Regions from separate parts of the Pseudomonas sp. DP-17 genome, predicted to be linked through region 2. Evidence: predicted binding sites of a transcription regulator. Region 2 holds the regulator's gene; each other region holds the start of a gene.

Region 1 (5,609 bases), on a different contig from region 2:
CGCCAGCTTGTTCAGCGACTGGCTGACCTGCGCCGATTCCTGCGCCTGGCTCGACAGCGATTCGGTCACGTCACGGATGCCAGCGACGTTGCGGTTGATCTCCTCGGCCACCGCGCTCTGCTCTTCGGCGGCGCTGGCGATCTGCAGGTTCATGTCGGTGATCACCCCCACCGCGTCGCCGATGCGCTTGAGCGCAGCCACGGCCTGCTCGACCTGGGACACGCTGTCCTGCGCCTGGCGATGGCTGTTGCTCATCGCGCCGACCACATCACGGGTGCCGTTCTGCAGGCCCTCGATGACCTGGCGAATTTCCTCCACCGAATCCTGGGTGCGCCTGGCGAGGTTGCGCACCTCGTCGGCGACCACCGCGAAGCCGCGGCCGGCTTCACCGGCGCGGGCCGCTTCGATGGCGGCGTTGAGGGCCAGCAGGTTGGTCTGCTCGGCGATGCCACGGATCACTTCCAGCACCGAGCCGATCTGCTCGCTGCTGGCTGCAAGGCCTTCCACTTGGCTCATGGCGCTGCTCATGTCGCTGGCCAGTTCGTCGATCAGGCGGGTGGTGTTATCGATCACGCTCAGGCCATCGCGGGTCGCGCCGTCGGCGCCACGGGCAGCGTCGGCGGCCATGGCGGCGCTGTTGGCGACGTCGTGGGCGGTGGCGCTCATTTCCTGGGAGGCGGTGGCGACCTGGTCGACTTCGCGGAACTGCTGCTGCATGCCGGCGCTGGTCTGGCTGGCGATTTCCGAGGACTGGTCTGCGGTGGCACGGGCATCCTGCACCGAGGATTTCACGTCGCGGATGATCGGCTGCAGCTTGTCGAGGAAGCGGTTGAACCAGCCGGCCAGTTCGCCCAGCTCGTCCTTGCCGCTGTAGTCCAGGCGCTTGGTCAGGTCGCCTTCGCCACTGGCGATGTTGCGCAGCATGGCGGCGACGTTGAGGATCGGCCGGGTCACGCCACGGGCGGTAAGCCACATGGCGAACAGGCCGATCAGGATGGCGATCAGACCGAAGCCGAGCTGGTAGGCGGTGCCCTGCGTGCGCTGGTCGTCCAGTTCGTTCTGCAGCTCGATGGCCGGGCCGAGCAGGACATTCTGCGGGACTTCCAGCAGCACGCCCCAGGGCTTGGAGCCGGGGATCGGTTGCAACGGCTCGACCACCCGCAACTGGTCGTCCTGGCGGAACACCTGCTCATGGTTGGCGGCGATGGCCTGCAGCAGCTCAGTGCCCTGGTTGGGATAGACCTCCTGCAGCTTCCTGCTCAGCTTGCTGGCGTCTGCGCTGTGGCCGGCGAGCAGGCCCGCGGCGCTGACGATGCTCACGCGGCCCTGGCCGTCGTACAGCTCCCGGCTGCCCTCGATGCTGATCTCCTGCAGCTTCTCCATGCTGATGTCCAGGCCCATGACGCCGATGACCTTGCCGTCCAGCTCCAGCGGGAAGGCGATGCTGGTCATGAGCATCTTCTTCTTGCCCACTTCGTCGAAGTACGGGTCGAGCACGCAGGGCTGGCCGGTGGTCTTGGGGCAGGTGAACCAGGCGTTGTAAGCGCTGCCGCTCGGGCCGGGGCTGGTGTCCTGCAGCAGCGACTCGGCCATGGCTTCGGATTCCAGGTGGCCCGGCGTGGCCTGGGACCAGTAGATGGAGAAGCGCCCCGCGTCGTTGCTGCCCAGCTCGCCCTGGCCGGCGAAGAGCTTGTCCTTGCCATCCAGCGCATCGGGTTCGAAGGCGACGTAGAGGCCCAGCAGTTCCGGGTTGCCTTCCAGCGCCGTCTTCACCTGGCGGGTCAGGTCTTCGCGCAGGTCATAGGCGTCGAGGAAGCGCTTCTGCGCCTGATCGCGCAGGAAGAGCACCTGCCGCGAGAAGCCCTTGCCATACTGGTAGGCGTCCATGATGTAGCGCTGGATGCGCATGGCCTGGACTTCACCGCGCGATTGCAGTCGCGCCTTGGCCGCTTCATCGAGCATTTCGGTGCTCGATTGCTTGACCAGCGCGGTGCTGTGTTGGGTGCGGTAGACGGACAGACCGGAAAGCAGCGAGACGACGCCGAGCAGGCAGAGCCCGGCGAGCAACGTGATCTTCCACTGGATGGAGAGACGGCGCAGCAACATGGAGAGGGGTCCTTGTTTTAACGAAACCTCGGGAATGCCCGGTATATCGGCTTTTCCCGCATCTTCTTGACCCGTGACGGGGCGAATCGCCAGAAAACAGGCGATTCTGGCGTGCTGTTATGACGGCCGGCGACTTTCAGGCAAAAAGCGTGCGCACTTCGGTGAAAATCCCGCCGCCAATTGCCGAAACGTCCTGATTCGACACGGGTTTTGACACCTCGCCGAGTGTTTGGCAGAGTGCGCGCCTTTTGTCCGCGCCCTGCGCGGCGATCCGTGAGAGGAGTGATAGAGATGAATGCGGTGTTGATCGCCATTGGCCTGATGCTGGTGCTGAGCCTGTGTCGCGTGCATGTGGTGGTCGCACTGATCGCCGGCGCGGTGGCCGGTGGTTTGCTGGGTGGCCTGGGCATGGACGGCACGCTCAAGGCATTCAACGAAGGACTGGGGGCCGGTGCGACGGTGGCGCTGTCCTACGCCATGCTGGGCGCCTTTGCCGTGGCCATCGCGCGCTCCGGAATGGCGCACGCCCTTGCCGATCGTGCCCTGGCAATGCTCGGCCACCACGAGGCCAATGGCTCCGGCGCCTTCAAGTGGATGATGGTCGGCCTGCTGCTGGTGGTGGCAATCTCTTCGCAGAACATCCTGCCCATCCACATCGCCTTCATTCCGTTGCTGGTGCCACCGCTGCTCTACGTGCTGACCCGCCTGCAGATCGACCGCCGGCTGATCGCCTGCGTCATCACCTTCGGCCTGATCACGCCCTACATGTTCCTGCCGGTTGGCTTCGGCAACATTTTCCTGAACCAGATCCTGCTGGCCAACGTCGAGCGGGCGGGTGTGAGCGTGCAAGGCATCAATGTCACTCACGCCATGCTGATTCCAGCGCTGGGGATGGTCTGCGGCCTGCTGATGGCGGTGCTGTTCAGTTACCGTCGCAAGCGTGTCTACGATCTGGAGCGCATCGAACAGGTCGAGCGGGTCGATACGCCCTACAGCAGGATGAGCCTGGTGGTGGCAGGCGTCGCGGTCGCGTCGGCCTTTGCCGTGCAACTGCTGCTGGACTCGATGATCCTCGGTGCGCTGGTGGGTTTCCTGGTGTTCTCGCTGTCCGGCGTGGTGCGCTGGAAGGAAGCGGACGACCTGTTCACCGAAGGCATGAAGATGATGGCCATGATCGGCTTCATCATGATCGCCGCCCAGGGGTTCGCCGCGGTGATGACCGCCACCGGGCAGGTCGCGAGCCTGGTGGACAGCGCCGCCGGCTGGATCGGCAGCAGCAAGGCGCTGGGCGCCTTCATGATGCTGCTGGTGGGTCTGCTGGTGACCATGGGCATCGGCTCGTCCTTCTCCACGGTGCCGATCATCGCGGCGATCTTCGTGCCGCTGGCGGCGCACCTGGGCTTCAGTCCACTGGCCATTGTCAGCATCGTCGGCACAGCCGGAGCATTGGGTGACGCCGGCTCGCCGGCATCGGACTCCACCCTCGGTCCGACCTCCGGGCTGAACGTGGACGGCCAGCACAACCACATCTGGGACACCGTAGTGCCCACCTTCCTGCACTACAACCTGCCGCTGCTGGCGTTCGGCTGGGTGGCGGCCATGGTGCTTTAGCGCACATGAGCGCAGGGAGCGCGCTGCGAAAGTTGCACTCGGCAGGCCAACTGCTGACTAATGAGCTGGTTTAACCTTTCACGGACCCGCTCATGTTCGAATCGAAACTGGAATACCGGACATTCCTCGCCCTGCTGCTGGTGGTGACGCTCGCCTTCGGCTGGATCCTGCTGCCGTTCTATGGGGCGGTCTTCTGGGGCACCATCCTGGCGATCATCTTCGCTCCGCTGCAACGCCGCCTGAGGACGAAGCTCAACGGGCGCAACAACCTCGCCGCGCTGATTTCCCTCGGCGTGTGCTTCCTGATCGTGATCCTGCCGGTGACCTTCATCGCCGGGGCGCTGGTGCAGGAGGGAGCGACGGTCTACCAGCGACTGAAGTCGGGTGAGCTGAATTTCATCGTGTACTACCAGCAGGCCGTCGCTGCGCTCCCGGCGTGGGCGCATCAGCTGCTGGAGCGCTTCGACCTGGCGGACCTTTCCAGCCTGCAGGAAAAGCTCTCGACGGGGGCGATGCAGGCCAGCCAACTCGTGGCGACCAAGGCCTTCAGCATCGGCCAGAATACTTTCGAGTTCGTCATCAGCTTCGGCATCATGCTTTACCTGTTGTTCTTCCTCCTGCGCGACGGCCCGGCGCTGGGGCGCCGAATCAAGCAGGCGGTGCCGCTGAGTGCGGAGCACAAGCAGCACCTGTTCACCAAGTTCACCACGGTGATCCGCGCCACGGTGAAGGGCAACATCGCCGTCGCCGCGACCCAGGGCGCACTCGGCGGGCTGATCTTCTGGTTCCTCGGCATCCAGGGTTCGTTGTTGTGGGGCACGCTGATGGCCTTCCTTTCGCTGCTGCCAGCGATCGGCGCGGGGCTGATCTGGGTGCCGGTGGCGGCTTATTTCCTGCTCACCGGAGCGATCTGGCAGGGCGTGGTGCTGACACTGTTCTGCGTGGTGGTGATCGGCCTGGTGGACAACATCCTGCGCCCGATCCTGGTGGGCAAGGACACCAAGATGCCCGACTACGTGGTGCTGATCTCAACCCTCGGCGGCATGTCGCTGTTCGGTCTCAACGGCTTCGTCATCGGCCCGCTGATCGCGGCGCTGTTCATGGCCTCCTGGGACTTGTTCACCGGCCGCGAAGGGGAGACGCCCAAGGCGGCGGAGTAGGGCGCGAGCCTTGTAGGATGGCGTGGAGCGAAGCGATACCCATCAATGACGTGCGCCAGCAGCATGGGTATCGCTGCGCTCCACCCATCCTACGAAAAGCCGGTATCTCCTGATTCCCGCCCAACAAAAAACCCCGCCGAAGCGGGGTTTTTCATTGCCTGTCGACCTTAGCCGGCGACGGCTACCAGGCCGCTGTGCTGGAGGAGGTCCAGCAGCGGTTGCGGGTAGACACCGAGGAAGAAGGCGAGCAGGGCGATGGCCACCAGCATGATGCCGCCGGCGCGCTGAGCCCAGTCCAGGGGCGCGTCGTGGCGCTTCATGTTCGGCTCGACCAGGAACATGGTCACCATCACGCGCAGGTAGTAGAACAGGCCGATGGCGCTGCCCAGGACCAGGGCGCCGACCAGCCACCAGTGCTGGGACTCGACGCCGGTGGCGACGATGTAGAACTTGCCGATGAAGCCGGCGGTCAGCGGAATGCCGGCCAGGGACAGCATCATCACGGTCATCACTGCGGTCAGCACCGGACGGCGCCAGAACAGGCCGCGGTACTCGAACAGCGCGTCGGCGTCGCGGCCGCTGTACGGGGTGGACATCAGGGTGACCACGCCGAAGGCGCCCAGGGTGGTGACGACGTAGGTGGTCAGGTACACGCCGACCGCTTCCACGGCCAGGCCCTTGCTCGCCACCAGGGCGATCAGCAGGTAGCCGAAGTGGGCGATGGACGAGTAG
Region 2 (5,609 bases):
TGTTCGACAGGTCGAGGTGGAAGATCTCGTTGACGTTGACCAGCGGGAAGGCGAAGGCCTGGTTGCCCAGCATCACCATCAGGGTCGGCATGATCGCCAGGGTCAGCGGGACCTTGATGACGATCTTCGAGCCCTGGCCCTTGGTCGAGTAGATGTTGATGATCCCATTGAGCTGGGAAATCTTGGTCTTCACCACGTCCATGCCGACACCGCGGCCGGAGACGTCGGAAATCTCGGTCTTGGTCGAGAAGCCCGGGGCGAAGATCAGGTTGTAGCAGTCGGACTCGGACAGGCGATCGGCCGCGTCCTTGTCCAGCAGGCCCTTCTCCACGGCCTTGGCGCGCAGCACGTCCGGGTCCATGCCTTTGCCGTCGTCGGAGATCGACAGCAGGATATGGTCGCCTTCCTGCTCGGCGGACAGCACCACCTTGCCCGAACGCGACTTGCCGGCGGCCTCGCGCTCGTCCGGGCCTTCGATGCCGTGGTCGACCGCATTGCGCACCAGGTGCACCAGCGGGTCGGCCAGGGCTTCGACCAGGTTCTTGTCCAGGTCGGTCTCTTCGCCGATCAGCTCGAGGTTGATCTCTTTCTTCAGGTTGCGCGCCAGGTCGCGGACCTGCCGCGGGAAGCGGCCGAAGACCTTCTTGATCGGCTGCATGCGGGTCTTCATCACCGACGACTGCAGGTCGGCGGTGACCACATCGAGGTTGGAGACGGCCTTGGCCATCGCCTCGTCGCCGCTGTTCAGGCCCAGGCGCACCAGGCGGTTACGCACCAGCACCAGTTCGCCGACCATGTTCATGATCTCGTCCAGGCGGGCGGTGTCCACGCGCACGGTGGTTTCCGCTTCGTTGGCCGGCTTCTCGGCGGCCGCAGCGGCGGGCTTGGCCGGCGCAGGCCTGGCGGCAGCGGCAGCGGGCTTGGGCGCCGGAGCCGGCTGGGCGGGCGGCTGGGCGGCCACGACCGGTTCTTCCTTCGCGCCGGTGAACTGCCCCTTGCCGTGCAGCTCGTCGAGCAGCTTCTCGAATTCGTCGTCGGTGATGTTGTCGTCGCCGCCCGCAGCCGCAGCTTCCTCGGGCTTGGTCGGGGCAACGGTTTCGACGGGAGGAGCTTCTTCCTTCGCGCCGGTGAACTGGCCCTTGCCATGCAATTGGTCGAGCAGCGCTTCGAACTCGTCGTCGCTGATCTCGTCGCCACCGGCCGGCGTTTCGACAGCGGCAGCCGCAGCCGCCTTGGCAGGCTCCTTGGCGCCAGCGCTGAACTGGCCCTTGCCATGCAGCTGGTCGAGCAGCGCTTCGAATTCATCATCGGTGATGTCGTCGCCACCGCTGCCAACCGGCGCGACAGGCGCTTCGGAGGAAGGCTCGAGGGCATCCATCAACTGTTCGAATTCATCGTCGGTGATGTCACCGTAAGCCGCCGGTTCAGCCGGAGCCGCAGCCACCACGGGCTGGGCAGCTGCGGGAGCGGGAGCCTCGGCAGGAGCGGCGTTCGGGTCGGCCAGGCGCGACAGCGCGGCCAGCAGCTCGGGAGTCGCCGGGGTCGGCTCCTGCGCGTCACGCACCTGCTGGAACATGACGTTGACGGTATCCAGCGCCTGCAGCATCACGTCCATCAGCTCGGCATCCACGCGGCGTTCGCCCTTGCGCAGCATGTCGAACACGTTCTCGGCGATGTGGCAGCACTCCACCAGCGCATTCAGCTGGAGGAAGCCTGCCCCACCCTTGACGGTGTGGAACCCACGGAAGATGGCATTGAGCAGGTCCATGTCTTCCGGACGGCTTTCCAGCTCGACCAGTTGCTCGGACAGTAGCTCGAGAATCTCGCCGGCCTCCACCAGGAAGTCCTGGAGGATTTCGTCATCGGCGTCGAAGCTCATTCGGATGCTCCCTCTACAGCGTCAGCGGACGCTTAAAAACCAAGGCTGGACAACAGATCGTCGACATCGTCCTGACCGGACACGACGTCCTTTCTTGTATCGGCAGCAATCTGCGGACCTTCACCCTTGGATGATCTTTCTTTTTCCACCGCGTCGCGCATGCTCTCGTGGTCATGCTCGATGCCGGCGTAGCGATCCACCTGGCCCGCCATCCAGACCAGCTTCACGAGGTTCGACTCGACTTCGGTCACCAGCTTGGTGACGCGCTTGATCACCTGTCCGGTGAGGTCCTGGAAGTCCTGCGCGAGCAGGATGTCGTTCAGGTGCGCGGAGAGTTTGCGGCTGTCCTGGGCGCTGATGTAGAGGAACTGCTCGACGCGCTTGGCCAGGTCGCGGAAGGCGTCCGGGCCCAATTCGCGGCGCATGAAGCGCGACCAGTCTTCCTGCAGCTCCTTGGCCTGGGTCTCGATGTGCATGACCACCGGGGTGCACTCTTCCACCAGGTCCATGGTGCGGTTGGCCGCTTTCTCGGTCATCGTCACCACGTAGGACAGGCGATCGGTCGCATCGGCGATCTGCGAGACTTCCTGGGCGCGCGGGGAGCTGGGGTCGATCTGGAAGTTGACGATGGCGTTGTGCAGCTCGCGGGTGAGCTTGCCCACTTCCTGGTAGAGCCCGCGATCACGCGCCTGGTTGAGTTCGGAGATCAGTTGCACGGCGGTCTGAACGTCGCCCTGCTCGAGGCATTCGACCAATTCGCGCGCGTGTTTTTTCAGGGTCGACTCGAAGTCACCCGCGGATTCGTTGAAATCCATGACGCCCTCTATGCCGGCCTTAGCTGCCGACCCGCTCGAAAATCTTCTCGATCTTTTCTTTCAGCACCTGAGCGGTGAAAGGCTTGACCACATAGCCGTTGACCCCGGCCTGGGCCGCTTCGATGATCTGGTCGCGCTTGGCTTCGGCGGTGACCATCAGCACCGGCAGGTGCTTGAGGCGCTCGTCGGCGCGGACCGCACGCAGCAGGTCGATGCCGGTCATACCGGGCATGTTCCAGTCGGTCACGAGGAAGTCGAAGTTGCCGCTGTGCAGCATCGGCAGCGCAGTGGTGCCGTCGTCGGCCTCTGCGGTGTTGGTGAACCCCAGGTCCCGCAGGAGGTTCTTGATGATGCGCCTCATCGTGGAAAAGTCGTCCACGATGAGAATTTTCATATTCTTGTCCAAACCTGCCTCCATCGATACCAAACGCGCCCTGGCGGGCGTGCCGTCAATTCATTGAGCGCCGAGCGCTCTTCGCTGTGGGGGCGTCAAAGGAACGTCACCCAGAAATTCGTAAGCCTTTAACTTGCCTAGGGAAAATTCCTTCAGCCTTTTCGCTAGGAACAAGCAGGCGCGAAACTACCCGATGCTCAGCGAGCGCGCCACTCCGCCAGACGCGAACGCAGGCGCGCGGCGCACTGGCTGTGCAACTGGCTGACCCGCGATTCGCTGACGCCCAGCACCTCGCCGATCTCCTTGAGGTTGAGTTCCTCGTCGTAATAGAGGGCCAGCACCAGTCGCTCGCGCTCGGGCAGCTTGGTGATGGCATCGGCCAGCGCCGCCTGGAAGCGTTCGTCTTCCAGCCCGTGGGACGGCTCGTTGTCGTGGTGCGAGGCGTCCTCGGCAAAGCCACTGCCCTGGTCACCGTCCTGCAACATGTCGTCGAAGCTGTACAAACGGCTGCCCTGGGTGTCGCTGAGGATGCCGTAATAATCTTCGAGGCTCATATTGAGTTCGGCAGCAACCTCCTGATCTTTAGCGTCGCGTCCGGTTCTCGCCTCGACGGCGCGGATGGCGTCACTGACCATGCGGGTGTTGCGGTGCACCGAACGCGGAGCCCAGTCGCCCTTGCGCACCTCGTCGAGCATGGCGCCGCGGATGCGGATGCCGGCGTAGGTCTCGAAGCTTGCACCCTTGCCTGAATCGTATTTCTTCGCGGCCTCCAGCAGGCCGATCATGCCGGCTTGCATCAGGTCCTCCACCTGCACGCTGGCCGGCAGACGGCCGAGCAGGTGGTAGGCGATGCGCTTGACCAGAGGCGCGTGCTTCTGGATCAGCAGTTCCTGGGAGTTGTGCGCCTGTGCCTTGCTGTACATACGCGCTCCGGAGGCCGCGGTCATACGGCCGAACCCGTGGGATGTTGCACCAGGCGCTCGACGAAGAACTCCAGGTGCCCTCGTGGGTTGGCCGGCAGCGGCCAGCTGTCGACCTTCTGCGCCACCGCACGGAAGGCCAGGGAAGCCTTGCTGCGCGGGAACGCCTCATACACCGAACGCTGCTTCTGCACCGCCTTGCGCACCGACTCGTCGTAGGGAATGGCGCCGACGTACTGCAGCGCCACGTCCAGGAAACGGTCGGTCACCTTGGTCAGCTTGGCGAACAGGTTGCGGCCCTCCTGGGGGCTGTGGGCCATGTTCGCCAGTACGCGGAAGCGGGTCATGCCGTAGTCGCGGTTGAGCAGCTTGATCAAAGCGTAGGCATCGGTAATCGACGTGGGTTCATCGCAGACGACCAGCAGCACTTCCTGCGCTGCACGGACGAAGCTCACCACCGAGTCGCCGATGCCGGCAGCGGTGTCCACTACCAGCACGTCGATGTTGTCGCTGATGTCGCTGAAAGCCTGGATCAGGCCGGCGTGCTGCATCGGCGTGAGGTGCACCATGCTCTGGGTGCCCGAGGCCGCCGGGACGATGCGGATGCCGCCGGGTCCCTGGAGGATCACGTCGCGCAGGTCGCACTCGCCTTCGATGACGTCGGCCAGCGTGCGCTTGGGCGACAGGCCCAGCAGCACGTCGACGTTGGCCAGGCCCAGGTCGGCGTCCAGCAGCATGACGCGGCGGCCGAGATCGGCCAGCGCCAGCGACAGGTTCACCGACACGTTGGTCTTGCCCACGCCACCCTTGCCGCCGGTGACTGCGATTACCTGAACGGGATGCATACCCATATCAATACCTTGTCTCGTCGTTCGACCGTCGCGTTTCTGACGCTTCGGCTAATCCGGCGGCGGTGCTCCACTGCTGCCGGTGCTCGCGGATCGTCTTGCAGAGCATCCGCATCGCTTGGACGGCTCAACCGGCCGTCCCACGCCCCACCCGGGGCTCACAATCTTCAGCTGGCGCGACGCACCGGCTGCTGGTAAAGGCCGGCGAACATGTCGGCCATGGCGTCTTCGCTGGGTTCTTCCGGCGACTGCAGGCTCACCGCGCGGCTGACCAACTGGTGCGCGCGCGCCACATGCAGGTCATCGGGAATCTTCGGCCCGTCAGCCAGATAGGCTACCGGTAGATGCTGGCTGATAGCCAGAGCCAGAGCTTCGCCGAGGCTTCCCGCTTCGTCCAGCTTGGTCAGGATGCACCCGGCCAGCCCACAGGAGCGATAGTTCTGCCAGGCGGACTTGAGCACCTGGGCCTGGCTGGTCGCGGCCAGCACCAGATAATTCTTCACGTTCAGGCTCAGCGAGGACAGCGCTTCGAGCTGCATGCGCAGCGCCGGATCGTTGGCGGGCAAGCCCGCGGTATCGATCAGCACCAGGCGCTTGCGCGCCAGCGGGGCCATGGCCTGGATCAGCGACTGGCCCGGATCGACCAGGGTCACCGGCACGTTGAGGATGCGGCCCAGGGTCTTGATCTGCTCCTGGGCGCCGATGCGGAAACTGTCCATCGACACCAGGGCGATGCTCTGCGCGCCGTATTTC
Region 3 (5,609 bases), on a different contig from region 2:
GACAGCTGTGCTTCGCAGCTGGACGCCGCCTGGCACGAGCTGGACCTGGCCAAGGCCGAAGGTTTCGCCGGCACCGTCAGCTACTCCAAGGCCGTCGGCCTGCTGACCGCCGCCAAGACCCAGCAGCAGGTCGAGGCTTATACCGGTTGCTCCGACAAGGCCAGCCGCGCGCGCTTCTACATCAAGGAATCCCGCGCCGGCCGCTGAGCCGTGCACCGCCGGGCCGCGCGAAGCGGCCCGCGCATTCCCTCTCGCATCGCCCGGATTTCGACATGCAACTCGACTTCACCCAACTGTCCAAGGCCGAGGCCTATCGCTGGCTCGCCTCCACCGTCACGCCGCGGCCCATCGCCTGGGTCAGCACGCTGTCCGCGGACGGCCAGAGCAACCTCGCGCCGTTCAGCTTCTTCCAGGTCATCAGCGATTCGCCGCCGACCCTGCTGGTCAACACCAGCGTGCGTGAGGATGGCAGCGTCAAGGACACCCTGCGCAATGTCCGCGAGACCGGCGAGCTGGTGATCCACCTGGTCAGCGCCGCCCAGGCCGAAGCCATGAACGCGACTGCCGCCTGGCTGCCCCACGGCGTCAGCGAGATCGACCACGCCGGCATTGCCACGGTCCCCAGCGAACGCGTGGCGCCACCCCGTGTGGCAGGCGCGCCGGTGGCCTTCGAGTGCCGGTTGGCGGAAATCATGCCGTACCCGGCGGAGAACCCTTCCAGCCTGCTGATCTTCGCCCGCGTGCTGCTGGCGCACGTCGATGACTCGGTGATGCAGGACGAGCGCCACGTCGACCCGGCAAAGCTGGATCTGGTCGGACGCCTGGGCGGCACGCAATACAGCCGCACCCGCGACACCTTCAGCATGATTCGTCCGAAGTAGGACTCCGTGCTGGCGCGACAGCGTCAGGCGAACTCCAGCTCCAGGCCAAGCTGCCAGTGGATGCCACCCATGCGCGCCACGTCCAGTCGTTCGCCAAGGGCGAAGAGTTCGGAGAGCAGTGGGTCGCAGCGGGGGAAGTCCTGCGTGCTGGCGTGTATCAGACTGACGATGCCATGCACCAGGCGCCAGCCGGTCTGGGCATCGAACCAGCAGTCCAGCCATTCGCCCTTGACCTCGTCGCAGGCCAGCGGGCAGACGAAGCTGCGGATCGGCATGTGTCCGCGAGCCAGCAGCAATGGGTCGAGGCGGCGCTGCTCGCGATACAGCTCCGGCAGTTGGAGTGGGTGGGCGAATCCCGCCAGCGGGCGTTGTAGAACCAGTTGGTAGTAGGCATTCATCCGAGCACCTGATAGGGAAAGTCAGGTGTCGGAATCTGAACGGTCGGGCTGTCAGCTCGCTGTCGGCAATTTCCGTATCCGCGCCGGGAAAGTCCTGTTAAGTGTTCTGGATGCGACCTCCGCGTATCTCTGTGCAGCATCACCGTGCCATCACCGTCGCGCCCTCTATCCAGTCGGTGGGCGGTACTCCTAATGTTCCGGCCAAAAGCAGCGATAACGATCAGGAGACCTTCGGGGATTTCCTGCAACGCCATTGCGGATGGGGGGAGAAGCCATGTTTGCCTTCGTGCAGCGTCGTCTGGCCGATATGGGAACGGCGAAGAAACTGGCCATCGGCTTCGGCCTGGTGCTGTTGTTGACCGCCGTGGTGGCGGCGATCGGCGTGACCGCGCTACGGACGATTGCCCAGCGCTTCGACCTGCTCGGTGACATGTCGACCATCAACCGCGAGTTGCTGGAGATGCGCCAGAGCGAGAAGGACTTCGTCATCGATGCCAGCGACGCCTCCGCCAAGCGCCTGCGCGAGCACGCCGGGATACTCGGCGAGGCGGTGGCGCGGCTCAAGGCCCAGGCGGGCGAGGCCGCTGCGATGCAGCAGGTGGAGCAGGGCATTGCCGATTACCTGGCGGCGTTCGAGAAGTTCGAGAAGTCCAGCAAGAGCCGGCGCCTGTCGCTGGACGCCGCCACCTGGTCGGTGAACGGTGCGTCCAACAGCCTGGACATCCTGCAATCCAGCCTGGCCGATGACGGCGCCTACGAGCTCAAGGATTCCCAGGGCCAGAAGGGCGAGGAGCTGTTGCAGCAGGCCGCCCAGGTCAGCCAGCTCTATCGCCTGGTGCTGCAGGGCCTGGACGAGGCGCGCTCGCGCCTGGACGCCGGCGGTGACGAAAAGACCGGCGAGGAGAAAGCCGAGGGTGGCCGCATCAAGTCCGCCGCCGAGGCGCTGGAGCTGTCCGCCAAGCTGCAGGAGGTCATCACCGACCCGACCTACGTCTCGGTGCTCAAGGACGTCATCACCAACATCAACGCCTTCGTCGAGAAGCTCGACGACTACACCGCCAGCCTCGAGCAGGAGAAGCAGGTCCACGCGCAAATGAACGAGCGCGCGGCCCAGGTCATGCGGCAGGTCGACGACGCCTACGCCGCCCAGCGCGCGGCCATGCAGACCCAGCTGCGCACCAACACCCTGCTGATCGTCGCTTCGGCGGCATTGGCACTGCTGGTGGGCGCGCTGGCTTCGCTGCTGATCACCTGGATGATCGTTCGCCCGCTGCGCCAGGTGATCGGCATGGCACGCCGCATTGCCGAGGGCGACCTGAGCGTGAGCGTCGAGGTTCGGCGCAAGGATGAAGTCGGCCAGTTGATGGGCGCGGTCGGCAGCATGACGGACAGCCTGCGGGGCATCGTCAGCCGCCTGAGCGACGGCGTGGGGCGTATCTCCGCCTCGGCGCAGGCGCTGTCCAGCGTCACCGAGCGCACCCAGCACGGGGTGAACAGCCAGAAGGCCGAGACCGACCAGGTCGCCACGGCGATGAACCAGATGGCCGCCACCGTCCATGATGTGGCGCGCAATGCCGAGGAGGCCGCCACCTCCGCCGAACAGGCCGACGGCAAGGTGGCCAGCGGGCAGGATGTGGTGCGCCAGACGCTCGGCCGCATCGAGCAACTGGCCGAGGCCGTGCGCGCGGCCACCCAGAGCATCGAGCAGCTCGGCCGCGAGAGCCAGAGCATCGGCAGCGTGCTGGATGTGATCAAGAACGTCGCCGAGCAGACCAACCTGCTGGCGCTCAATGCCGCCATCGAGGCCGCGCGGGCGGGCGAGCAGGGCAGGGGGTTCGCCGTGGTCGCCGATGAAGTACGGGCACTGGCGCGGCGCACCCAGCAGTCCACCGCCGAGATCGAGACGCTGATCGCCGCCCTGCAGAACGGCGCCAGCACTTCGGTACAGCGCATGCAGCGCAGCCACGCCCTGGTGGAAATGACCGTGGGCGACGCGGTGCAGACCGAGGCCGCGCTGGGCACCATCGCTTCGGCGGTGGCGGTGATCCACCAGATGAACCAGCAGATCGCCGCCGCTTCCGAGCAGCAGAGCGCGGTGGCCGAGGAGATCAGCCGCAGCGTCAGCAGTATCCGTGGCATAGCCGACGAGTCGGCGCAGGCCATGGAATCCACCGCGTCTTCCAGCGTCGAGCTGGCGCAGCTCAGCCGTGAACTACAGGGACTGGTCGGGCAGTTCCGCCTGTGACGCCCGGGCGCTGGCCGCCTGCTCGCGCTTGCGCTGCTGGTGCCAGCGGCGGTAGGCATTGACGCCCGCACGCACCGAGCTGAATACCAGCGGCGGCTTCACCTCGCCTAGGGCGCCGGAGCGCTTGAGCATCGCCAGGGTTTCGCCAGTCACCCGCGCCAGCGACAGATGCACGCCCTGCGCATCGAGGGTCTGTTGCACTTCCCGCAACGTCGTCAGGCCGCTGATATCCAGGTTGAGGATGCCCTCGGCATTGAGCAGCACCGCGCGCGCATTCGGCGTCTGCGTCACCACCTCGAGGATGCGCTGCTTGAAGTAGTCGGCGTTGAAGAACAGGATCGGCGCGTCGAAGCGGTAGATCACCAGGCCCGGCAGCGTGTGCGCGTTGGGGTATTGCCCGACCTCCACCTGGCCGTCGATGCCATACACCCACCCCATCACCGCGTCGTGCGGGCGGTAGGTGAGGTACAGCAGGCGCAGCAGGGCGAGCATGATGGCGACGAAGATGCCCGGCAGCACGCCGACACTGAGCACACCGGCGGTGGTCAGTACGCACAGGCCGAACTCGAACCGGCTCAGCGCCCAGAAGCCGCGTAGGGCGCGAAAGTCGATCAGCCCCCAGCCTGCCATCAGCAACACCGCGCCCAGCGCCGGCATCGGCACCCAGCCCAGCGGCTTGCTGAACAGCAGCAGGACCAGGCCGATCACCAGCGCGGCGACCACGCCGACCATCTGGCTCTTGCCGCCGACCATGTCGTTCACCGCCGTGCGCGAATCCGCGCCGCTGATGACGAAGCCCTGGGAAATCCCCGCGCCGATGTTGGCCATGCCCAATGCCATGAACTCGTGGTTGGCATCGATGGCGTAACCGTGGCGGGCGGCGAAGCTGCGCGCGGTGAGCATGGCGCTGCAGAAGCTGACGATGGTGATGCCCATGGCATCGCGGAACAGGCTGCCCAGCTCCTCGTAGTTGGTCTTCGGCCAGCTCAGGTGCGGAAGGCCCTGCGGCACTTCGCCCAACAGCTTGATGCCGTACTGGTCCAGGCCGAACAGAGCGGCGATGACCGAGGCGAAGAGTACGCCCACCAGCGCGCCGGGAATCTTCGGATAGCGGCGCGGCAGCAGGACCATCAGTGCCAGGGTGCCGATGCCCAGCGCCAGGGTCGGGAAGTGGGTATCGGCGAGGTTGCGCGCCAGGGCGATCAGCCCGCGGACGAAGCCGCTGGTCTCGCTGTGGTAGCCGAGGATCTTGCCCAGCTGGCCGGCGATCAGGCTCAGGCCGATGCCGTTCAGGTAGCCCACCAGCGTGGGCCGCGAGAGGAAACTGGCAACGAAGCCGGCGCGGGCGAAACCGGCAGCGATGGACATGGCACCCACCAGCACGGCGACGATCATCGACAGTTGCAGCAGGCGCTCCGGATTGCCGGCGGCCAATGGCGTAATGGCCGCGGCGACCATCGCGGCGGTAGCGGCGTCCGGGCCGACCATCAGCTGCCGGGAGCTGCCGACGACGGCGTAGATCAGCATCGGCAGGATGCAGGCGTAGAGCCCGACCTGGGGCGGGAAGCCGATGATCTGCGAATAGGCGATGGCGGTTGGAATCTGCACCGCTGCCACCGACAGGCCGGCCTGGATATCGCGCGGCAGCCAGTCGGAACGGTAGTGCAGCAGGCTGTCCAGACCGGGCAGCCAACGGGCGAGGGACATCGGGGGGATCTTCCTTGGAATCGACCAGGGGAAATCCTAGCTGGAAAGGCGGTTCAGGGTTTGTCGGAAATCATCGAGTTAGAGCATGCAAGCAACTGAGGACCTGTAGGAGCGAGCTTGCTCGCGAACGGACTTACCGGCGACTTGGGAGCTGGGCCGGTTCGCGAGCAAGCTCGCTCCTACAGCGTCACTCCGGCGCGGGGACAAGCGTAGGAGCGGACTCCGTCCGCGATAGGTCCGCATCGCGCCGGAAGCCATCGCGGACGAAGTCCGCTCCTACGGGGCATGCCAGCAACGGCAGCGGTCAGACCTTCAGCACCAGCTTGCCGAAGTTCTCGCCGCTGAACAGCTTGGCGAGGGTTTCGGGGAAGGTTTCCA
Region 4 (5,609 bases), on a different contig from region 2:
CGAAAACGCCCGATGTCCGGCACGCTCAGCGCCAGGTTCATCTCCAGGTCGCGCTCGAAATCCTGCACCTGGGCTGGCGACATCAATTGCCAGGCCAGGGTCTTCACCTCGCCGGGCTCCAGCACGCGATCATCCGCCGGCTGGCTGTGGCCTTCGGCCTTCAGGTGCGGCGGCGCGCCGACGCTGAAGAACATGTCCGAGCCGCCACGCTCGGGCAGCAGGCGCAGGTACTGGATGACGTCGGGGAGGGGAGTGTTGCTCATGGTGTCGTCCTGGGATGGCGGGAGGGCGCATCTGCATTGAGCCTAGCTGCAATGCCGGACGGGAGCCTAGGCGAGGCTGCGGCACGCCGTTTTGACGTGCCGCAGGGAAGTGCCTCAGGTCGACAGTTGATTGGCGAACTGGCCCACGGCGTTGACCACGCGCTGGGCGCTGTCCTGGATTTCGATGATCACCGTGCCGGCCTGGCCGGACAGCTGCAGCCCCAGTTCGGCCTGCTGCTTGCCGCGGTCGATCATGGCCACCGCTTCGCCGGCGAGGTGCTGGTTCTGTTCCACCACGCGGGTGATTTCCTCGGTGGCGGCGCTGGTGCGCGAGGCGAGCTGGCGAACCTCGTCGGCGACCACCGCGAAGCCTCGCCCCTGGTCGCCCGCGCGGGCTGCTTCGATGGCGGCGTTGAGCGCCAGCAGGTTGGTCTGGTCGGCGATGCTGCGGATGCTCTGCACCAGCGCACCGATGGCCTGGGACTGGCGGTCCAGCGCCTCGATGCCCTGGGTGGCCTCCTGCATGCGGTCGGCCAGTTCCCGCATCACCTCCACCGTCTGCTGGACCACGGCGGCGCCCTTGGTGGCGCTGTTGTCGGTGCTTTGCGAGGTATCGAAAGCGATGGTCGCCGCTTGCGCGACGGCGTTTTCACGGTGCACCTGCTCGGTGATCACGGTGGCGAACTTCACCACTTTGTACAGGCGGTCGTGGGCATCGATGATCGGGTTGTACGAGGCCTCAAGCCAGACCTCGTGGCCACGGTTGTCGATACGCTTGAAGCGACCGGTGACGAACTCGCCACGGCGCAGCTTGGTCCAGAACGCCTCGTACTGCGACGAGTTGTATTCAGAAGGCTCGCAGAACATCCGGTGATGCTTTCCCTTGATCTGCGCCAGGCTGTAACCCATGGCGTTGAGAAAGCGGTCGTTGGCGGTGAGCACTTCGCCCTGCAGGTTGAATTCGATCACCGCGGTGGAGCGTTGCAGGGCCTCGATCAGGTTCTCGTGCTCGCGGGAATTTTCGATGGTGCGGGTGAGGTCGCTGGCGTAGATCGAAAAGCGCTGGACCGCCCCGGTGCGGTCGTGCACCGGTTGCAGGATCGAGCGCAGCCAGGCCTCTTCGCCGTCGCCACGCAGCAGGCGGATCACGCCGGCCAGATGCTCGCCGCGCTCGATGGCGTGCTTCACCCTCAGGTGGAAGTCCAGGCCGCGTACGTGGTCGGGGATCAGGTCCAGCAGCGGGCGGCCGATGAGCTGGTCGCCGCGGTGCAGCATCTCCTTCTCGAAGTTGGCATTCACCGACTCGATGCGCCCGCGGGGGTCGAGGAACAGCACGAGCATTTCCTGATCGAGGCTGGCGCGGATCTCCTCGATGGAGGCGAGCTCTTCACGCAGGGCGGCCAGCTCCTGCTTCAATCGCGAGTTGAACATGCGTGGGCTTTCTCTAGGGGTGAGGCACGAAGACTGCTGCCGGGTCGTTTCGCCATTGCATCGGCCGATACGGCCACGACTTTAGCCCCGGATGAACCGGCGTAAGCCCCACCCATCAAGACCTGGTGCGTGTTTCAGACGGTGCTGGTCACTTCCTGACTGACGGCGTTGGCGGCACGCAGCAGGTGGGTGTCCAGCGGCTTGTGCAGCAGCTGGCTGCCGCTGGCAGCGGCCTCCCGGATGCGCTCGGCAGAGGTGTCGCCGGTGATGATCCGCGCCGGCAACATCATCGTCGAGGTACCCGACCCCGAGACGGCGCTGTTCTTCCTGGCGCAGTGCGTCGACCCGGCCGCCAGCCTGCCGGTGGGCCTGCATTTCGTCCTGGGGATGATCGTCAACCTGGTGTATTCCACCGCCGACGCGCTCGCCGTGCTGTTCGCCGCGCTGCTGCTCGGCACGCCGGGCAAGGGGCGTGGACGGCTGTACGGTTCGATTCCGGTGGGATTGGGGGTGACGCTGGTGGCCCGGGGCGGGCCGGAGAGGGAAGGGACACGCCGCCCCCGCAAATGGGCGCGGCGCGGGCGAAGGGGATCAGTCTTCGCGGCTGGTCACTTCCACCAGGTGGTAGCCGAACTGGGTCTTCACCGGACCCTGGACGACATTCAGCGGGGCGCTGAAGACGACCTGGTCGAACTCGCGAACCATCTGGCCCGGGCGGAAGGTACCCAGGTCACCGCCGCTGCGGCCGGACGGGCAGGTGGAATTGTCGCGCGCCACCTGGGCGAAGTCGGCGCCGCCTTCGATGGCAGTTTTCAGTTCATTGCACTTGGCTTCGCTGGAAACCAGGATGTGACGGGCGGATGCACGGGCCATGGAATAACTCCTGAACAGGCAGTAGGAAAGGGCGAAGCCTAGCCGATTCCAGGCCTGAACCCAATGCCAGGCGCCGGGTGACTTGCCCCTTTTCGTAGGACGGCGTGGCGCGCAGCGATACCCATGGATTTCCGCGGGGGGAATTGCTGAGGGGTGTCGCAGGCTCCACCCATCCTGCGTTCTATTGCAGCGGGTTGCATGAGCGCAGGAGCGGATTCATCCGCGATCGGCGTCGCCCGGCGGAAAACGATCGCGGACGCAGTCCGCTCCTACGCAGATGTTCGCCTCAGGCGCCGAACACTTCGCTCAGGTGCTGCTGGTAGCGCTGCACATCGCCCTCGATGTTCGGGCGCTTCATCACATCCACGCAGAGGAAGGTCGGCAGCGGGCTCATGCCCAGGAACTGGTTGGCCTTGTGGAAGGGGAAATACACCGCGTCCACGCCCTTGCCCTCGAAGAAGTCGGTCGGGTCGTCGAAGGCCTGCTGGGGGGCGTTCCAGGTGGCCGAGATCATGTACTGCTTGCCCTGCAGCAGGCCGCCGCTGCCGTACTTCTGCGAAGCGTCGGAACGGGTACGGCCGTCGTTGGCGTAGAGGCTGCCGTGGCCGGCGGTGAACACCTCGTCGATGTACTGCTTGACGGTCCAGGGCGCGCCCATCCACCAGCCAGGCATCTGGTAGACGATGACGTCGGCCCAGAGCATTTTCTGCACTTCTTCCTGGATGTCGTAGCCGCCGTCGATGAAGGTTTCCTTCACGTCGAAACCGGCGCGGTCCAGATGGGCGATGGCGGCTTCGTGCAGGGTGGCGTTGTAGCGGCCGTCGGAGTGGGCGAACTGTTTGCCGCCATTGATCAGCAGAATCTTTTTCATGAGTGGGCTCCGCAAGGGAATGGAAAGTCGATGACGGCAGAATATCGATCCGCCCGGTGCGGAAAAACCCGTTCCCGGACAAATGATCCGTGCGTGAGAATCAATAATGTGAGTGATTGATTTGCGTCAGGATTAGGCAATCTTTCCACCACAAGGATCGCCGTCCGATGTATGCCTTCATCCTCCAGGCCCATACCCGCCCTGAAAAATCCCAGGCTTTCGAAGACCTGTTCCGCGCCTACCTGACCCCCAGCCGTGCCGAGGAAGGTTGCATCCAGTACCACATGCTGCGCGATGTGAGTGATCCGACGCTCTTCACCTTCTTCGAGGTCTGGCAAAGCCGCGAGCACCTGGCCATCCACACCGCACTGCCGCATATGCGCGAGTTCCATGAGCGGCGCATGGAGTACCTGCGCCGCGATTTCGCCATTCAGGAAATCGAGGTGATGGACCCGTTGCCGCGTTGAACGCTCAGGCCACCACCCGGTTGCGCCCACCTTCCTTGGCCTTGTAGAGGTTGGCGTCCGCTGCGGCGATCAGCGCTTCGATGCTGCCGGCTTGCGTGCACGACGTGCTGGCCACGCCGACACTGATGGTGACGATGCCGCGCGCGCCCTTCTCGTGGGGCAGCGCGGCTTCCTCCACCGAGCGGCGGATCGATTCCGCCACCGTCGCGGCTGCCGCGGTGTCGCAGCCAGGCAGGATCACCACGAACTCTTCGCCGCCGTAGCGTGCAGCGCCGTCGTCCTCGCGCTGGCAGCCCTGGCTGACCAGGTGTGCCACGCTGACCAGCGCCAGGTCGCCGCGCGGGTGTCCGTAGTGGTCGTTGTAGGCCTTGAACTGGTCGATATCCATCATCAGTACCGCCAGGTTGCCGTCGCCTGCCCGGCGGCGGTGCCATTCGCGATGGGACTTTTCATCGAACCAGCGGCGGTTGTGCAGGCCGGTCAGCGGGTCGGTGTCGGCCTGGTTGCGCAGGTGGCTTTCCTTGGCGTCGCGGCGACGCAAGTCACGGGTCAGGCGGTAGGCGAAGAAAATCGTCGCGGCGTTGATTGCCACCAGCAGTCCACTGGTGATCAGGGTGCGTGCGGTCCAGGTGTTCAGGATCGCCTCGCGGCACAGCTCCACCGACACCACCGCCTGGTAGTCGCCGATGCGCCGGTAGCCGCGCCAGTAAGCGTTCGAGGTGCCGTTCTGCTGGCGGAAATAGTCGTTGCGCCCGCTATCGACGAACTCGCGGAAGGTATCCACCTCATCCCCGTGCGCGCGGGTCGGGTCGTGTGGCCATTGGGCGAGCACCGTGCCGTCGAGCAGGCGGATGGTGATGACGCCATGCTTGCCCAGATCGAGGTCGCGCACGAAGGACTCCATGTGCTGCAGCTCTTTGATCGCCGCGACGACACCGACGAATTGACCATCCTTGTCCAGCACGGCGCGGCTCAGCGCGGTGCTGGTCGAGGAGCGGGGATAGGACGGCATGAACGGATGGCTGAGCAGCAGCCGGCCCGGGTTGTCGCGCGCTGACGTGAAGTATTCGCGCATGGACAGATCGCGGCTGGATTCGCCGGCGTGGTTCAGGTCCGCCAGCAGTTCGCCCCGTGCGTCGGTGACCACCAGCGTGCCCGATTGCACGGAGCCTGCGGCATGGCCTTCCACCAGTTCCTGCAGGACTTGCTGCGACAGCGCCGGAGTTGTCGGGCCGGTGATCACGTTGGAGAGCGTCAGCAGGGTCTGCGCGTGCACGTCCAGGTCGCGGTGGAATTCGCGCTCCACCAGCAACAGGGTGTTCTTGCCGGTGGCGTGGGCGTAGGCCAGTGCATCCTGCTTCATCTGCAGCATGTGCCAGCCGGCGAGCAGCGAGGCGAGCACCGCCAGCAGGAAGGTAAGGCAGAACACTCGGATCGGTTTGAGCACTGCGCTCCTCCTGCTATGGCTCGGACTTTGTTCAGTTACCTGAATTGTCCGATATGTCGGGTGGCATACAACGGTAGTTGGCAGGACCCTTGCCTTATGTCAGGCCGCGTAGGAATTTTTCGTACAGGGCGGCAGCCATTCTTTGCCGGGTTTTTCCATCCACGGAACCTGTTCGAGCCGGCCGCAGCCAAACGCCGAGAAATCCCGCATCATTGAGCCTTTTCGACCATCGGAGCCTTCCATGCCCAGCCAGTCGT

The links. Region 2 encodes FliA, which starts transcription of late flagellar genes. Its sites were predicted from a motif close to CTAAAGTTTNNNNNNNNNNNGCCGNTAA; they were not measured.
Region 1: the regulator FliA is predicted to act here: its motif matches at 2,150-2,177, upstream of MJ122_RS09115 (methyl-accepting chemotaxis protein).
Region 3: the regulator FliA is predicted to act here: its motif matches at 1,469-1,496, upstream of MJ122_RS09555 (methyl-accepting chemotaxis protein).
Region 4: the regulator FliA is predicted to act here: its motif matches at 1,752-1,779, upstream of MJ122_RS30120 (methyl-accepting chemotaxis protein).

What each region holds. Positions count from the first base shown of each region.
Region 1 covers NZ_JAKSXG010000003.1:374,742-380,350, reverse strand. The annotation lists gene MJ122_RS09115 (methyl-accepting chemotaxis protein) at 1-2,106, opposite strand, end outside; gene MJ122_RS09110 (Na+/H+ antiporter NhaC family protein) at 2,398-3,717, shown strand; gene MJ122_RS09105 (AI-2E family transporter) at 3,810-4,877, shown strand; gene nuoN (NADH-quinone oxidoreductase subunit NuoN) at 5,045-5,609, opposite strand, start outside.
Region 2 covers NZ_JAKSXG010000001.1:304,372-309,980, forward strand. The annotation lists gene MJ122_RS01430 (chemotaxis protein CheA) at 1-1,879, opposite strand, end outside; gene MJ122_RS01435 (protein phosphatase CheZ) at 1,912-2,694, opposite strand; gene MJ122_RS01440 (chemotaxis response regulator CheY) at 2,714-3,088, opposite strand; gene fliA (RNA polymerase sigma factor FliA) at 3,286-4,035, opposite strand; gene fleN (flagellar synthesis regulator FleN) at 4,032-4,859, opposite strand; gene flhF (flagellar biosynthesis protein FlhF) at 5,024-5,609, opposite strand, start outside.
Region 3 covers NZ_JAKSXG010000004.1:36,419-42,027, forward strand. The annotation lists gene MJ122_RS09540 (hypothetical protein) at 1-207, shown strand, start outside; gene MJ122_RS09545 (flavin reductase family protein) at 273-881, shown strand; gene MJ122_RS09550 (hypothetical protein) at 905-1,279, opposite strand; gene MJ122_RS09555 (methyl-accepting chemotaxis protein) at 1,554-3,524, shown strand; gene MJ122_RS09560 (SulP family inorganic anion transporter) at 3,492-5,231, opposite strand; gene MJ122_RS09565 (NADP-dependent oxidoreductase) at 5,536-5,609, opposite strand, start outside.
Region 4 covers NZ_JAKSXG010000019.1:4,726-10,334, reverse strand. The annotation lists gene MJ122_RS28025 (PilT/PilU family type 4a pilus ATPase) at 1-263, opposite strand, end outside; gene MJ122_RS30120 (methyl-accepting chemotaxis protein) at 378-1,694, opposite strand; gene MJ122_RS28010 (hypothetical protein) at 1,829-1,984, opposite strand; gene MJ122_RS28005 (peptidylprolyl isomerase) at 2,286-2,567, opposite strand; gene MJ122_RS28000 (NAD(P)H-dependent oxidoreductase) at 2,854-3,438, opposite strand; gene MJ122_RS27995 (putative quinol monooxygenase) at 3,606-3,905, shown strand; gene MJ122_RS27990 (diguanylate cyclase) at 3,910-5,352, opposite strand; gene MJ122_RS27985 (hypothetical protein) at 5,452-5,595, opposite strand; gene MJ122_RS27980 (CAP domain-containing protein) at 5,594-5,609, shown strand, end outside.